4 regions of the Brevibacillus sp. M2.1A genome follow, and region 2 is predicted to be linked to each of the others. Evidence: a T-box and tRNA genes for the amino acid it is inferred to sense, from the RefSeq annotation. Region 2 holds a T-box; the other regions hold tRNA genes.
The links. The T-box of region 2 lies ahead of tyrS (tyrosine--tRNA ligase). A T-box ahead of a tRNA ligase gene usually reads a tRNA of that ligase, here a tRNA-Tyr.
Positions count from the first base shown of each region.

Region 1: it has a tRNA-Tyr gene. The T-box ahead of tyrS (tyrosine--tRNA ligase) is inferred to sense a tRNA for this amino acid. The anticodon was not compared.
Region 3: it has a tRNA-Tyr gene. The T-box ahead of tyrS (tyrosine--tRNA ligase) is inferred to sense a tRNA for this amino acid. The anticodon was not compared.
Region 4: it has a tRNA-Tyr gene. The T-box ahead of tyrS (tyrosine--tRNA ligase) is inferred to sense a tRNA for this amino acid. The anticodon was not compared.

Region 1 covers NZ_JABSUY020000001.1:576,081-579,816, forward strand. The annotation lists gene gyrB (DNA topoisomerase (ATP-hydrolyzing) subunit B) at 1-1,524, shown strand, start outside; tRNA gene HP567_RS02605 (tRNA-Ile) at 1,743-1,819, shown strand; tRNA gene HP567_RS02610 (tRNA-Ala) at 1,867-1,942, shown strand; tRNA gene HP567_RS02615 (tRNA-Asn) at 1,960-2,035, shown strand; tRNA gene HP567_RS02620 (tRNA-Glu) at 2,043-2,116, shown strand; tRNA gene HP567_RS02625 (tRNA-Val) at 2,204-2,279, shown strand; tRNA gene HP567_RS02630 (tRNA-Asp) at 2,305-2,381, shown strand; tRNA gene HP567_RS02635 (tRNA-Phe) at 2,417-2,492, shown strand; tRNA gene HP567_RS02640 (tRNA-Thr) at 2,507-2,582, shown strand; tRNA gene HP567_RS02645 (tRNA-Tyr) at 2,630-2,714, shown strand; tRNA gene HP567_RS02650 (tRNA-Gln) at 2,733-2,807, shown strand; tRNA gene HP567_RS02655 (tRNA-Lys) at 2,816-2,891, shown strand; tRNA gene HP567_RS02660 (tRNA-Leu) at 2,924-3,010, shown strand; tRNA gene HP567_RS02665 (tRNA-Gly) at 3,019-3,094, shown strand; tRNA gene HP567_RS02670 (tRNA-Arg) at 3,101-3,174, shown strand; tRNA gene HP567_RS02675 (tRNA-Pro) at 3,207-3,283, shown strand; tRNA gene HP567_RS02680 (tRNA-Leu) at 3,300-3,381, shown strand; tRNA gene HP567_RS02685 (tRNA-Gly) at 3,389-3,462, shown strand; tRNA gene HP567_RS02690 (tRNA-Ser) at 3,471-3,559, shown strand; tRNA gene HP567_RS02695 (tRNA-Met) at 3,585-3,661, shown strand; tRNA gene HP567_RS02700 (tRNA-Trp) at 3,663-3,736, shown strand.
Region 2 covers NZ_JABSUY020000001.1:3,543,105-3,546,840, reverse strand. The annotation lists gene HP567_RS17520 (hypothetical protein) at 1-972, shown strand, start outside; gene tyrS (tyrosine--tRNA ligase) at 1,032-2,300, opposite strand; T-box leader at 2,360-2,589, opposite strand; gene HP567_RS17510 (ATP-binding cassette domain-containing protein) at 2,665-3,736, opposite strand, start outside.
Region 3 covers NZ_JABSUY020000001.1:845,532-849,267, forward strand. The annotation lists rRNA gene HP567_RS04195 (23S ribosomal RNA) at 1-1,541, shown strand, start outside; tRNA gene HP567_RS04200 (tRNA-Asn) at 1,592-1,667, shown strand; tRNA gene HP567_RS04205 (tRNA-Thr) at 1,674-1,749, shown strand; tRNA gene HP567_RS04210 (tRNA-Glu) at 1,767-1,840, shown strand; tRNA gene HP567_RS04215 (tRNA-Val) at 1,927-2,002, shown strand; tRNA gene HP567_RS04220 (tRNA-Tyr) at 2,011-2,095, shown strand; tRNA gene HP567_RS04225 (tRNA-Gln) at 2,116-2,190, shown strand; tRNA gene HP567_RS04230 (tRNA-Lys) at 2,197-2,272, shown strand; tRNA gene HP567_RS04235 (tRNA-Arg) at 2,293-2,369, shown strand; tRNA gene HP567_RS04240 (tRNA-Pro) at 2,375-2,451, shown strand; tRNA gene HP567_RS04245 (tRNA-Gly) at 2,461-2,534, shown strand; gene rocF (arginase) at 2,706-3,602, shown strand; gene HP567_RS04255 (Spo0E family sporulation regulatory protein-aspartic acid phosphatase) at 3,696-3,736, opposite strand, start outside.
Region 4 covers NZ_JABSUY020000001.1:4,831,551-4,835,286, forward strand. The annotation lists gene HP567_RS23045 (sensor histidine kinase) at 1-541, shown strand, start outside; tRNA gene HP567_RS23050 (tRNA-Gly) at 833-906, opposite strand; tRNA gene HP567_RS23055 (tRNA-Leu) at 921-1,008, opposite strand; tRNA gene HP567_RS23060 (tRNA-Pro) at 1,034-1,110, opposite strand; tRNA gene HP567_RS23065 (tRNA-Arg) at 1,145-1,218, opposite strand; tRNA gene HP567_RS23070 (tRNA-Gly) at 1,225-1,300, opposite strand; tRNA gene HP567_RS23075 (tRNA-Leu) at 1,320-1,406, opposite strand; tRNA gene HP567_RS23080 (tRNA-Lys) at 1,472-1,547, opposite strand; tRNA gene HP567_RS23085 (tRNA-Tyr) at 1,556-1,639, opposite strand; tRNA gene HP567_RS23090 (tRNA-Thr) at 1,647-1,721, opposite strand; tRNA gene HP567_RS23095 (tRNA-Asp) at 1,821-1,897, opposite strand; tRNA gene HP567_RS23100 (tRNA-Met) at 1,975-2,051, opposite strand; tRNA gene HP567_RS23105 (tRNA-Val) at 2,130-2,205, opposite strand; tRNA gene HP567_RS23110 (tRNA-Glu) at 2,240-2,314, opposite strand; tRNA gene HP567_RS23115 (tRNA-Thr) at 2,332-2,407, opposite strand; tRNA gene HP567_RS23120 (tRNA-Asn) at 2,414-2,489, opposite strand; rRNA gene HP567_RS23125 (23S ribosomal RNA) at 2,542-3,736, opposite strand, start outside.

The sequences.
Region 1 (3,736 bases), 3.0 Mb from region 2:
ATGGAAGTCGAGGTTAAACAAAATAACCAGATATACTACATGCGCTTTACAGTAGGTGCACCGGATGCCGATCTTGCTGTCGTAGGCGAGACCGATGAAACGGGAACAAAAGTAACCTTCAAGCCCGACCCGACTATTTTTACCGAAACAACTGTATTTGAGTACGAGATTTTGCAAAAACGTATTCGCGAGCTGGCGTTCCTGAACAAAGGATTGCGCATTACGCTGAAGGATACACGCCCAGATCAGCAGAAGGAAGAGTCCTTCCACTACGAGGGCGGTATCATCCAGTTCGTAGAATACTTGAATAAAAACCGGGAAGCCCTGCATGATGATGTGATTTATTGCGAAGGGGAAAAAGAAGGTCTTGTCGTGGAGGTTGCCCTTCAGTACAACGACAGCTATGTGAGCAACATCTACTCTTTTGCCAATAACATCAATACGCATGAGGGTGGTACTCACGAAACCGGATTTAAAACGGCTCTTACGCGTGTTATCAACGACTACAGCCGCAAGTTTAACTTCCTGAAGGAAAAGGATCCGAATCTTTCCGGGGACGATGTGCGTGAAGGTATTACCGCGATTATCTCCGTAAAAATTCAAGAGCCTCAGTTTGAAGGACAAACAAAAACGAAGCTGGGCAACTCGGAAGCGCGCAGCATTACCGAGTCTGTCTTTGGTGACCGTTTTAACACCTTTATGGAAGAAAATCCGGGTGTAGCCAAAAAAGTTGTGGAAAAAGCGCTCATGGCATCTCGTGCCCGTGAGGCAGCTCGAAAAGCACGTGAAATGACTCGTCGCAAGAGTGCCCTGGAAGTAAGTGCTTTGCCGGGTAAACTGGCGGACTGCTCTTCCAAGGACGCATCCGAATCTGAACTGTTCATTGTAGAGGGTGACTCTGCGGGCGGTTCTGCAAAGATGGGACGCGATCGTCATTTCCAAGCCATTCTTCCTCTTCGCGGGAAGGTATTGAACGTAGAAAAAGCACGTTTGGACAAAATTCTCGGCAACAACGAGATCCGTGCTATTATTACGGCTTTGGGAACAGGTGTCGGTGAAGACTTTGATATTTCAAAGGCACGTTACCATAAAGTCGTCATTATGACGGACGCCGACGTCGACGGATCGCATATCCGTACGCTTCTGCTGACGTTCTTCTTCCGTTACATGAAACAGTTGATCGAAGCGGGGTATATTTATATTGCGCAGCCGCCTCTTTACAGCATCAAGCAAGGGAAGACGCTGCACTATGCTTATACCGACAAGCAGCGTGATGAGGTTCTCGCTACCTTAAAGGCACAACCGAAGCCAAACGTCCAACGCTATAAAGGACTAGGTGAGATGAACGCGGATCAATTGTGGGAGACTACAATGGACCCAGAAGTTCGTACGTTGCTTCAGGTAGATCTCCAGGATGCTATGGATGCCGATATGGTGTTTGAGACACTGATGGGTGACGAAGTAGAGCCTCGCAGGGAGTTTATTGAACAATACGCAGCAAATGTACGCGATCTTGATATTTAATTGCGACGAAGAAAAGCTTGTCCTTTACCGGGCAAGCTTTTTTCTTAATGAAAATTTAAAAACACATTTGAAATATATGATGAACTGACTTATAATAGATTGTGCTTTTGTTAAACTCGTCTTTCACAAAAAAGTTCACCCACGCAATAAAAAAATATCAAATTTTCTATTGCAATGAACTTAAAAGTGTGATAGATTAAAGTTCCGGAAGTAATTACGGGCCTATAGCTCAGTTGGTTAGAGCGCACGCCTGATAAGCGTGAGGTCGGCTGTTCGAGTCAGCCTAGGCCCACCACTACTTACATAGCTGACATGGCAACTGTGTCACGAAAGCATTAGAATGGGGCTGTAGCTCAGTTGGGAGAGCGCCTGCCTTGCAAGCAGGAGGTCATCGGTTCGATCCCGTTCAGCTCCACCATTCTAAAACATCATCATTCCTCGGTAGCTCAGTTGGTAGAGCAATCGGCTGTTAACCGATCGGTCGGCGGTTCGAGTCCGTCCCGAGGAGCCATTCAAATGGCCCGTTGGTGAAGCGGTTTAACACAGCAGCCTTTCACGCTGTCATTCAGGGGTTCGAATCCCCTACGGGTCACCTAGCAAAACGCCCTGATAATAAGGGGTCCCAACAAAGTACTCGGAATATGCTTCAAAGCATTAACGTCACTTTGTTGGGAATAGCGGAGGCTTAGCTCAGCTGGGAGAGCATCTGCCTTACAAGCAGAGGGTCGGCGGTTCGATCCCGTCAGCCTCCACCACTTTTAATAACTGAATGTTTTACATGGAGCTGTGGTGAAGTTGGAGTTCACGCCGGTCTGTCACACCGGAGGTCGCGGGTTCGAGTCCCGTCAGCTCCGCCATTTTTCTCAAGCGATGGCGAAACAATTACGCTTGAGGCTCGGTAGCTCAGTCGGTAGAGCAGAGGACTGAAAATCCTCGTGTCGGCGGTTCGATTCCGTCCCGAGCCACCATTTATACCAAACACGCCGGTATAGCTCAATTGGTAGAGCACCTGACTTGTAATCAGGGGGTTGTGGGTTCAAGTCCTATTGCCGGCACCACTTTTTCTTTGAAAGCTGAATAAGGTTTACTTTTGAAGGACAAGCTTGGGGAGATAGTGAAGTGGCTAAACACGGCAGACTGTAAATCTGCTCCCTCCGGGTTCGGCGGTTCGAATCCGTCTCTCCCCACCATCTTTACTTCATGGCTATTGGGGTATAGCCAAGCGGTAAGGCAACGGACTTTGACTCCGTCATTCCTAGGTTCAAATCCTAGTACCCCAGCCATTTTTCGAGAGCCATTAGCTCAGTTGGTAGAGCATCTGACTTTTAATCAGAGGGTCGAAGGTTCGAGTCCTTCATGGCTCACCAGTTTTTAAAAAGCGAGAGATTGAATTTTATATGCGGTCGTGGCGGAATTGGCAGACGCGCTAGATTCAGGTTCTAGTGGTGGCAACACCGTGGAGGTTCAAGTCCTCTCGACCGCACCAATAAATATGCGGACGTAGCTCAATTGGTAGAGCGTCGCCTTGCCAAGGCGAAGGTCGAGGGTTCGAGACCCTTCGTCCGCTCCATAACATGTGCCCTTAGCTCAGCTGGATAGAGCGTTTGACTACGAATCAAAAGGTCGGGAGTTCGAATCTCTCAGGGCACGCATCTTCATTTTAAAAAGTGAAGAACGATATTCGGGAAGTAGCTCAGCTTGGTAGAGTACTTGGCTTGGGACCAAGGGGTCGCAGGTTCGAATCCTGTCTTCCCGACCATGTTTCAAATGAATATGCCGGTGTGGCGGAATGGCAGACGCGCGCGACTCAAAATCGTGAGGGAAACCGTGGGGGTTCAAGTCCCTTCACCGGCACCATATTCAAGCGGGTGTAGTTCAATGGTAGAACTCCAGCCTTCCAAGCTGGTCGCGTGGGTTCGATTCCCATCACCCGCTCCATATTTTGCGGAGGGATACCGAAGTGGTCATAACGGGGCGGTCTTGAAAACCGTTAGAGTGCAAGCTCACGGGGGTTCGAATCCCTCTCCCTCCGCCACTTCTTTTTATTACGAGATAATCATGGCGGCGTAGCTCAGATGGCTAGAGCGTTCGGTTCATACCCGAAAGGTCGGGGGTTCGATCCCCTCCACCGCTACCATAGGGGCATAGTTTAACGGTAGAACGAAGGTCTCCAAAACCTTTGGTGTGGGTTCGATTCCTACTGCCCCTGCCA
Region 2 (3,736 bases):
GTTACAAAAAGCGTATTTTACTCGAATCCGTATTTTCAAGCGAAATTGCCTGTCAATGTCGCCATTGCGCAAAGCCCTGAATTTTTGCAGTTTCTGAATGATCTGAATCGGAACGGTGATGAAATTGGGCTACATACCCTCTATCCATACGAAATCAGGCACTATCAAAAGACGACGGAAGATGCACTGCAGGTAATGAAAGATCACTTCCGAAGCCGTACCTGGATTGACCATGGGTATTTGAAGACCAGCTTTGCGTTTAACGCACTCGACAACCAGACTGCGAATTACTTGGCGCATCAGTGGAAAAAATACGGCACATCGTATTTTTGGCACTACAGCTCAGAAGATATCGCGAATCCGAATAATGGTCTCGATCTGTACCAATCTCAAAGAGGCGACTCCCTGCGCACTCCGCTCTATTGGTCGCACCCGACAGTGACAGGCCCGTTTTATTCATGGTCGGCTGCCACCATTCCAGAAGATTCACTTTATCTGTATCGGGAGCAAAATCTCCAGCAGCTCATTCAAAACCGTGGAGTTTTTATCAACCATACCTACTTGGCAAAATTTCCATCCAACAAGCAGGGCGGGAAATTTGTCATTCGAGATGCCCAAGGAAACTGGATCATCCATCCCGATTTTGACCGCTTGCTAAAGCGAATGGAAGTTCTGCGAGATCAAGGAAAATTGCATTTGACAACCGTACGTGAAATCATGGATTATTGGCTCGCCCTCTCTCAAGTCAGATTGGAATATGCACCAAACGGCTCTATCGTTCTGCACAACGATGGCACGCAAAAGATTTCTGGTCTTTCCATGGCGACAAAAGCTTCGGAAGTTTATGTGAACGGGATAAAGCCGTCGCAAAAGAAAGCGGATGGCGATCTTATCTTTTGGTTCGATCTGGAGCCAAATGCAGTTGCCGTTATTGCTGCGAACAAAGTAGATAGTACTTCACATCCGAAATAAATCCCACAAATACAAAGAAGCTTCCCTAGTGGGTCTAGGGAAGCTTCTTATTCCTTTATCTATTGAGACAATTTTACTAAGCTGTAGTTTTTCTTACCTTTGCGGATAATGATGAAGCGACCGCCGATAGCAAGGCTTGGCGTTACTTCCAGTTCCAGATCGGTAACACGTTCACCATTCATGGAGATAGCGCCTTTTGTAATATCCTCACGTGCTTGACGTTTGGATGGCTCGATGCCGACCTCAACGAGCCAGTCGACAATGTTCCTCGTTTCGAGGGTAGATTCGAATGTCGGCATTTCTTTGAAGCCTTGCTCGATCTCATCTGCCGACAGCGATTTGATATCTCCAGTAAACAAAGCTGCTGTAATGCGCTTGGCCTGCTCCAGCAATTCCTCGCCGTGCACAAATCTCGTCATTTCCTCTGCCAGCGCTTTTTGCGCCTCGCGTTTATGTGGCTCGGTCTGTACTTTTTCAGCCAGCTCTTCAATTTGTTCCTTGGAGAGGAACGTAAAGTATTTCAAGTATTTCACAACATCGCGGTCATCGGTATTCGCCCAGAATTGGTAGAATTCGAATGGTGTTGTTTTATTTGGATCAAGCCAGATGGCTCCTCCTGCTGTCTTCCCGAATTTCGTGCCATCTGCCTTCAGCATCAGAGGAATAGTGAGACCGAATGCTTTTGCTTCTGCTCCTTCTTTTTTGCGGATCAGATCGAGACCGCTCGTGATGTTGCCCCATTGGTCGGAACCGCCGATTTGCAACTGAACATCTTCATGTTTGTACAGATGCAGGTAATCCAGCGATTGCAGAATTTGATAGGAAAACTCCGTAAACGAAATGCCGCTTTCCAGTCTGCTCGATACGACATCCTTGGCAAGCATCGTATTGATGCTGAAGTTTTTCCCGTAATCCCTCAGAAATTCAATGACATTGATTTTGTGCGTCCAGTCGTAGTTGTTCACCAAGCGAATTTGGTTGTCGCCATCTGTAATGAACAGCTTTTTCATCTGCGCGGTGAGTTTGTCGACGTTCTCCTGAATCTGTTCCAGTGTTTGCAAAGAGCGCTCGGATTGACGGCCGCTTGGATCGCCAATCGTACCTGTTGCACCACCGATCAAAATGACCGGACGATGACCAGCGAGCTGAAAGCGTTTCAGTACCATGAAAGGAATCAAGTGACCGATATGCATGCTGTCACCCGTTGGATCGACACCACAATATAACGAGACTGCTTTTTCATTCGTTAATTCTCGCAGCCCTTCTGCATCTGTTTGCTGATTAATGGCTTCGCGCCATTCGAGTTCGTCGATAATATTCACTGCCATACACTCCTTCAATCTCCTATGGTAAAAAAAACAAAAAATCGCCCCTTGTCTATTGTAGACATAGGGACGATTGAATAACCGTGTTACCACCCATCTTGCACCAATGGACCCAAGCGCTTGCGCAGGCCATTCATGCCACTCGTAGCGAGTTATCGTTCGCGATTCCGCTCGGCATTACCCGAGATACTCCAGAGTGTAATTCGCTCGCTTATTGTGTACCGGGTTCCATCAACCCCCGGCTTTCTAGGACAGGGAATAAGCTGCTACTGGGCTCTTTCAACGTATGTTTCATATGAAATTAAAGTCAGTATATTGAATTCAAATAGCAATGTCAACCATGTAGCAAGGATTCCGCCACGATCCCTTATTTTATTTTCGTAAGACCGTTGGAAGTTAGTTCATAAACAGTTGTTGCGACCTCATGCAAATACCGTCGATCATGCGAAATACTGATAATCACACCGTCAAAAGCCGTTAACGCCCGGCACAGAACAGGAGTCGTCAAAGGACTGAAGTTTCGGGTCGGTTCATCCAATATCAAGATTTCGCACTGATCCAAAATCATTTTTAACAGGAGCAATTTCGCTTTCTGTCCCCCAGACAAGTTTTGAATGGGTTGGTGCATCTCATCTTTTGTAAATTTCATACTGCCTAAATGCGTATACGCTTTTGTGATCGCTTCTTTATTCCCGGTTCTTTCCAGGTACGCAATCGGTGTTTTGGTCGAATCCAGTTGTTCTTCATAATTTTGGGGCATATACCCGATCTTTAATGACGAGTGCTGGACTAGCTCATCCATGATCTTTTTCAACAACGTCGTTTTTCCGATCCCATTTTCCCCAATAATCGCGACTTTTTCTGGCCCGTTAATCGATAAATGAATCTGTTTCGATAGCTGATTGTTCGCTATTTGCAGGACTTCCAATGAAAAGTCGAGGATTTGTTTACTGCCAGGCACATGTACCTCAGAATCAAATCGGAATTCGCTTGCTTCTTCCACACTCGGAGCCTCTACAAACGTTTCCGATGCTTTCTCCATGCGCTCTCTTTGATTTTTCAAAGACTTGATCTTCTTTTGCAGACGTGGATCTGAGCGGGACACGTTCCGATGTTGATGCTCTGCCTTATTCCAAACGTCGTGCCATTTCTCCATTTGCTTTTGATGATCAGAAACTTGCTTTCTGGCTATCTGTTCTTGTTTGTTCAGGTGGCTCTCGCGATTCGCAATGTAATTTTCATATGGCTCTCTTGAAAAAGTATATTTGGGTACTTGTTTACGCTTCGTCAGCTCCATATGAAGGATACCATTTGCTGTATTCGCAATAAATGTTTCGTCATGCGATACATATAGGACAGGAAGCGATGTTTGTTGAATAAACTCTTCCAGCCATTCCATCGTTTGAATATCCAAATCATTCGTGGGTTCGTCTAGCAAT
Region 3 (3,736 bases), 2.7 Mb from region 2:
CCTAAGCTGAGGCCGAAAGGCGTAGGCGATGGACAACAGGTTGATATTCCTGTACCACCTCTGTTCCGCTTGAGCAATGGCGTGACGCAGGAGGATAGGGTGAGCGGCCTACTGGATGGCCGTCCAAGCAGTAAGTGTGGTGTGTAGGCAAATCCGCACACCGTGAAGCATGAGCTGTGATGGCGAGGGAAATTTAAGTACCGAAGTCCCTGATTTCACACTGCCAAGAAAAGCGTCTAGCGAGGAACAAGGTGCCCGTACCGCAAACCGACACAGGTAGGCGAGGAGAGAATCCTAAGGTGCGCGGGATAACTCTTGCTAAGGAACTCGGCAAAATGGCCCCGTAACTTCGGGAGAAGGGGCGCCTCGGTAGGGTTAATAGCCCGAGGGGGCCGCAGTGAAAAGGCCCAAGCGACTGTTTAGCAAAAACACAGGTCTCTGCGAAGCCGCAAGGCGAAGTATAGGGGCTGACGCCTGCCCGGTGCTGGAAGGTTAAGGGGATGAGTTAGCGCAAGCGAAGCTTTGAACCGAAGCCCCAGTAAACGGCGGCCGTAACTATAACGGTCCTAAGGTAGCGAAATTCCTTGTCGGGTAAGTTCCGACCCGCACGAAAGGCGTAACGACTTGGGCGCTGTCTCGGCAAGAGACCCGGTGAAATCATAATACCTGTGAAGATGCAGGTTACCCGCGACAAGACGGAAAGACCCCATGGAGCTTTACTGTAGCCTGGTATTGGAACTTTGTGCATCATGTACAGGATAGGTGGGAAGCTGAGAAGCAGGGGCGCCAGCCTCTGTGGAGCTGTCGGTGGGATACCACCCTTGATGTACGGAGTTTCTAACTCGTCGCCCTTATCGGGCGAGAGGACCATGCCAGGTGGGCAGTTTGACTGGGGCGGTCGCCTCCTAAAAGGTAACGGAGGCGCCCAAAGGTTCCCTCAGAATGGTCGGAAATCATTCGTAGAGTGTAAAGGCAGAAGGGAGCTTGACTGCGAGACCTACAAGTCGAGCAGGGACGAAAGTCGGGCTTAGTGATCCGGTGGTTCCGCATGGAAGGGCCATCGCTCAACGGATAAAAGCTACCCTGGGGATAACAGGCTTATCTCCCCCAAGAGTCCACATCGACGGGGAGGTTTGGCACCTCGATGTCGGCTCATCGCATCCTGGGGCTGAAGTAGGTCCCAAGGGTTGGGCTGTTCGCCCATTAAAGCGGTACGCGAGCTGGGTTCAGAACGTCGTGAGACAGTTCGGTCCCTATCTGTCGCGGGCGTAGGAAGTTTGAGGAGAGCTGTCCTTAGTACGAGAGGACCGGGATGGACGCACCGCTGGTGCACCAGTTGTCACGCCAGTGGCACAGCTGGGTAGCTATGTGCGGACGGGATAAGCGCTGAAAGCATCTAAGCGTGAAGCCCCCTCCAAGATGAGACTTCCCACAGCGCAAGCTGGTAAGACCCCTCATAGACGATGAGGTTGATAGGTTCGGTGTGGAAGCGCGGTAACGCGTGGAGCTGACGAATACTAATCGGTCGAGGACTTATCCACACACTTAGCAATCATGCGTATTCAGTTTTGAAGGAACAAACCTTCTACGTTCCTCGGTAGCTCAGTTGGTAGAGCAATCGGCTGTTAACCGATCGGTCGGCGGTTCGAGTCCGTCCCGAGGAGCCATAATATGCTCCTGTAGCTCAGTCGGTAGAGCGTTTCCATGGTAAGGAAGAGGTCGCAGGTTCGATTCCTGTCGGGAGCACCAGAAGTAATCTTGATCTTGGCCCGTTGGTGAAGCGGTTTAACACAGCAGCCTTTCACGCTGTCATTCAGGGGTTCGAATCCCCTACGGGTCACCTAAAAACACCTTAGCAATGGTTAAGGTACCTGCAAAGTTCTCAGAGTATGCTAAGAAGCATACTCGTCACTTTGTCGGGGATTTGGAGGCTTAGCTCAGCTGGGAGAGCATCTGCCTTACAAGCAGAGGGTCGGCGGTTCGATCCCGTCAGCCTCCACCATAAAAAATGGGGAGATAGTGAAGTGGCTAAACACGGCAGACTGTAAATCTGCTCCCTCCGGGTTCGGCGGTTCGAATCCGTCTCTCCCCACCATTTTTTATTTTGCGGGTTGTTGGGGTATAGCCAAGCGGTAAGGCAACGGACTTTGACTCCGTCATTCCTAGGTTCAAATCCTAGTACCCCAGCCATTTTGCGAGCCATTAGCTCAGTTGGTAGAGCATCTGACTTTTAATCAGAGGGTCGAAGGTTCGAGTCCTTCATGGCTCACCAGTTTTTTAAAATTAGAATAGGTGCCCTTAGCTCAGCTGGATAGAGCGTTTGACTACGAATCAAAAGGTCGGGAGTTCGAATCTCTCAGGGCACGCCACTTATCGGGAAGTAGCTCAGCTTGGTAGAGTACTTGGCTTGGGACCAAGGGGTCGCAGGTTCGAATCCTGTCTTCCCGACCATTTTTATATGCGGGTGTAGTTCAATGGTAGAACTCCAGCCTTCCAAGCTGGTCGCGTGGGTTCGATTCCCATCACCCGCTCCATATGCTTATTAGAAACGAGCAACCATTTCGGTTACTCGTTTTTTTGTGTTTTTAACAAAGCTTGTCCGACAGGTTATTTATGCAAAATCATGTCGAGTTGAGTCATTTTGCTTTCCGGGGCTACAATATAGGAGTAGATAATGAATGAACGAAGGAAAGGGTGGCACTTTTATGAACAAAAACATGAGCATTGTTGGTGTACCGATGGATCTAGGTGCAGACCGCCGTGGAGTTGATATGGGACCTAGCGCTATCCGTTATGCAGGTGTTGTCGCACGCCTGGAAAAGATGGGTTTCAATATTGAAGACCGCGGAGATATTTTTGTAACGCGCCCTCATCACTTCACTGAGACGGAAAACCATAAATATTTGGATGAAGTCGTGGAAGCCAATGAAAAGCTTGCCAATGTTGTAAGCGATATCATGACTGCTGGTCGATTCCCGCTCGTATTGGGTGGCGATCACAGCATTGCCCTTGGCACCATAGCGGGTGTGGCGAAGCACGTGAAAAACCTGGGTGTTATTTGGTTCGACGCTCATGGTGATTTGAATACGGGTGCCACTTCTCCATCGGGAAATATTCACGGTATGCCTTTGGCAGCGAGCTTGGGATATGGGCATGAGCGTCTGACAAACATTGGAGGATATACACCAAAGGTAAAGGCAGAAAACGTGGTCATCATCGGAGCGCGTGATTTGGATCAAGGTGAGCGTGAATTGATCAAGCGTATTGGGATGAAGGTTTTCACCATGCATGAAATTGATAAGTTGGGTATGGCTCGCGTCATGGATGAAGCAATCGCGCATGTGTCCAAAAACACGGATGGCGTGCATTTGAGCCTCGACTTGGATGGACTAGATCCACACGATGCTCCGGGAGTTGGGACGCCAGTTATAGGTGGTATTTCCTATCGCGAAGGGCATGTCTCATTGGAAATGCTGGCAGATGCAGATATTCTTTGTTCTGCTGAATTCGTGGAGGTCAACCCGATTCTTGACCGAGAAAACATGACAGCTCGCGTTGCAGTCGCTTTAATGAGTTCCGTTTTTGGTGATAAATTACTATAAAATAAATAAAGAAGATCATGAAAAAAGAGAGGCTTTTGGCTCTCTTTTTTTGTTTTACCGCATCTTTACATTGATGGGGGAAAGCTGTACATTCTAAGGATGGAGACGAAGTTTATTTAATAGTTGGTCCAGTT
Region 4 (3,736 bases), 1.3 Mb from region 2:
TGAGAATTTACATCGGCAACTGACCGGATTCCTCAGCTTTTCCAAAAAACCAATTCTCGATGAAATTTTTAAAACCGTTCAAGTAGAAGAACTGCTTGAAGAAGTAGAGATGCTGATTACCCCTCGCCTCGTGGGAGAAAACATACGTTTTGAAAAACAAATCCACCCCTGCTTACTCGCATGTTATGAAGAAGGCTTGAAGCAAGTTGTCGTCAATCTATTAAACAATGCCATTGACGCCGTGCAAAATCGCACAGACAAGTATATTCATGTCATTTCCACTTCTTCTGATGGATGGCTCTATTTGAGTGTGGAAAACAACGGCGAAAGGATTCCACCCGAGATCGTCGAGAATCTTTTCCAACCATTCTTTACGACTAAACAAAATGGGACGGGTATTGGCTTGTCCATCTGCAAAAATATTATCGAAAAGCATCAGGGCACGATCCATTGTGATTCCAATGAAAAACGCACACGCTTTATCGTTTCTCTGCCGATTGCAAATGCCCAGGAAGTTGGTCCGCGAATGGAAGCTCTCTAGGTCGCTCTTTTTTGAACCACGCAAAAAAGCCCCCTGACAATGCAGGAGGCAAGGCAAGAGATCCGTTACCAACTTCATCGGTAAGCGATCTTAGTTTTACTGTACACGAAAACATATGTTGCTACCATAGAAAACGTCAGACAGCTTTCGACAAACTTTTATACCTGTATTGAACAAAGGCTTATCTATTCAACTGTTGGATAAGCCTTCATACTTTTGCCTCAAGTAAAAATAGGCCTGCTTTCCTAGACACAAAAAAACAGAGAACCTATTGGCTCTCTGCTTTATGTATGGAGCGGGTGATGGGAATCGAACCCACGCGACCAGCTTGGAAGGCTGGAGTTCTACCATTGAACTACACCCGCATCAAAATAGATGCTGGTGCCGAGGACCGGACTTGAACCGGTACGGGAGAAACTCCCGACAGATTTTAAGTCTGTTGCGTCTGCCCATTCCGCCACCCCGGCAAACCTGTAAAACGTGGGCAAATCATGGTCGGGAAGACAGGATTCGAACCTGCGACCCCTTGGTCCCAAGCCAAGTACTCTACCAAGCTGAGCTACTTCCCGACAAATTATCATCTTCACTTTTGTAGTAAAGAAGCGTGCCCTGAGAGATTCGAACTCCCGACCTTTTGATTCGTAGTCAAACGCTCTATCCAGCTGAGCTAAGGGCACATGTTATGGAGCGGACGAAGGGTCTCGAACCCTCGACCTTCGCCTTGGCAAGGCGACGCTCTACCAATTGAGCTACGTCCGCATTATAAGAAGAAGTTGATTGGTGCGGTCGAGAGGACTTGAACCTCCACGGTGTTGCCACCACTAGAACCTGAATCTAGCGCGTCTGCCAATTCCGCCACGACCGCATTTTCCCATCCAAGTAGTCAGAGGTGTTAACAAGCTGACTTTCACTTTTCGGGTTTATGAAAACTGGTGAGCCATGAAGGACTCGAACCTTCGACCCTCTGATTAAAAGTCAGATGCTCTACCAACTGAGCTAATGGCTCATGAAAAATGGTGGGAGAGACGGATTCGAACCGCCGAACCCGGAGGGAGCAGATTTACAGTCTGCCGTGTTTAGCCACTTCACTATCTCCCCAATTTCATGGTGCCGGCAATAGGACTTGAACCCACAACCCCTGATTACAAGTCAGGTGCTCTACCAATTGAGCTATACCGGCATATCTTTAATTATGGCATATCTTTCATGAAAATCAACGTTTTTTTATTCCGTTAAACCTTTTTCATGTTCATGAACTATGCCATCTCATTAAGAAAGATGGCGGAGCTGACGGGACTCGAACCCGCGACCTCCGGTGTGACAGACCGGCGTGAACTCCAACTTCACCACAGCTCCATATTTGGTTGCACCCACTGGGTACTCCGATCCTACTTGTTCAAGAAGATTACTCGATGTAGAGCAAGTAGAAAATTTGGTTGCGGGAGCAGGATTTGAACCTGCGACCTTCGGGTTATGAGCCCGACGAGCTACCGAGCTGCTCCATCCCGCGATAGTCAGGACGACTGAGTGTCAGTGTTGCCACAAGACGTGACGTTTTTAGCTGACCTTCCTTGTCCATTTATATAAGTGGTGGAGGCTGACGGGATCGAACCGCCGACCCTCTGCTTGTAAGGCAGATGCTCTCCCAGCTGAGCTAAGCCTCCAAATCACCTACAAATATGTAGGGATTTTTCTAGGTGACCCGTAGGGGATTCGAACCCCTGAATGACAGCGTGAAAGGCTGCTGTGTTAAACCGCTTCACCAACGGGTTCAAGATTAAGATTACTTCTGGTGCTCCCGACAGGAATCGAACCTGCGACCTCTTCCTTACCATGGAAACGCTCTACCGACTGAGCTACAGGAGCATATTATGGCTCCTCGGGACGGACTCGAACCGCCGACCGATCGGTTAACAGCCGATTGCTCTACCAACTGAGCTACCGAGGAACGTAGAAGGTTTGTTCCTTCAAAACTGAATACGCATGATTGCTAAGAATGTGTGGATAAGTCCTCGACCGATTAGTATTCGTCAGCTCCACGCGTTACCGCGCTTCCACACCGAACCTATCAACCTCATCGTCTATGAGGGGTCTTACCAGCTTGCGCTGTGGGAAGTCTCATCTTGGAGGGGGCTTCACGCTTAGATGCTTTCAGCGCTTATCCCGTCCGCACATAGCTACCCAGCTGTGCCACTGGCGTGACAACTGGTGCACCAGCGGTGCGTCCATCCCGGTCCTCTCGTACTAAGGACAGCTCTCCTCAAACTTCCTACGCCCGCGACAGATAGGGACCGAACTGTCTCACGACGTTCTGAACCCAGCTCGCGTACCGCTTTAATGGGCGAACAGCCCAACCCTTGGGACCTACTTCAGCCCCAGGATGCGATGAGCCGACATCGAGGTGCCAAACCTCCCCGTCGATGTGGACTCTTGGGGAGATAAGCCTGTTATCCCCAGGGTAGCTTTTATCCGTTGAGCGATACTCTTCCATGCGGAACCACCGGATCACTAAGCCCGACTTTCGTCCCTGCTCGACTTGTAGGTCTCGCAGTCAAGCTCCCTTCTGCCTTTACACTCTACGAATGATTTCCGACCATTCTGAGGGAACCTTTGGGCGCCTCCGTTACCTTTTAGGAGGCGACCGCCCCAGTCAAACTGCCCACCTGGCATGGTCCTCTCGCCCGATAAGGGCGACGAGTTAGAAACTCCGTACATCAAGGGTGGTATCCCACCGACAGCTCCACAGAGGCTGGCGCCCCTGCTTCTCAGCTTCCCACCTATCCTGTACATGATGCACAAAGTTCCAATACCAGGCTACAGTAAAGCTCCATGGGGTCTTTCCGTCTTGTCGCGGGTAACCTGCATCTTCACAGGTATTATGATTTCACCGGGTCTCTTGCCGAGACAGCGCCCAAGTCGTTACGCCTTTCGTGCGGGTCGGAACTTACCCGACAAGGAATTTCGCTACCTTAGGACCGTTATAGTTACTACCGTTTACTGGGGCTTCGGTTCAAAGCTTCGCTTGCGCTAACTCATCCCCTTAACCTTCCAGCACCGGGCAGGCGTCAGCCCCTATACTTCGCCTTGCGGCTTCGCAGAGACCTGTGTTTTTGCTAAACAGTCGCTTGGGCCTTTTTCACTGCGGCTTTCCTCGGGCTATTAACCCTACCGAGGCGCCCCTTCTCCCGAAGTTAC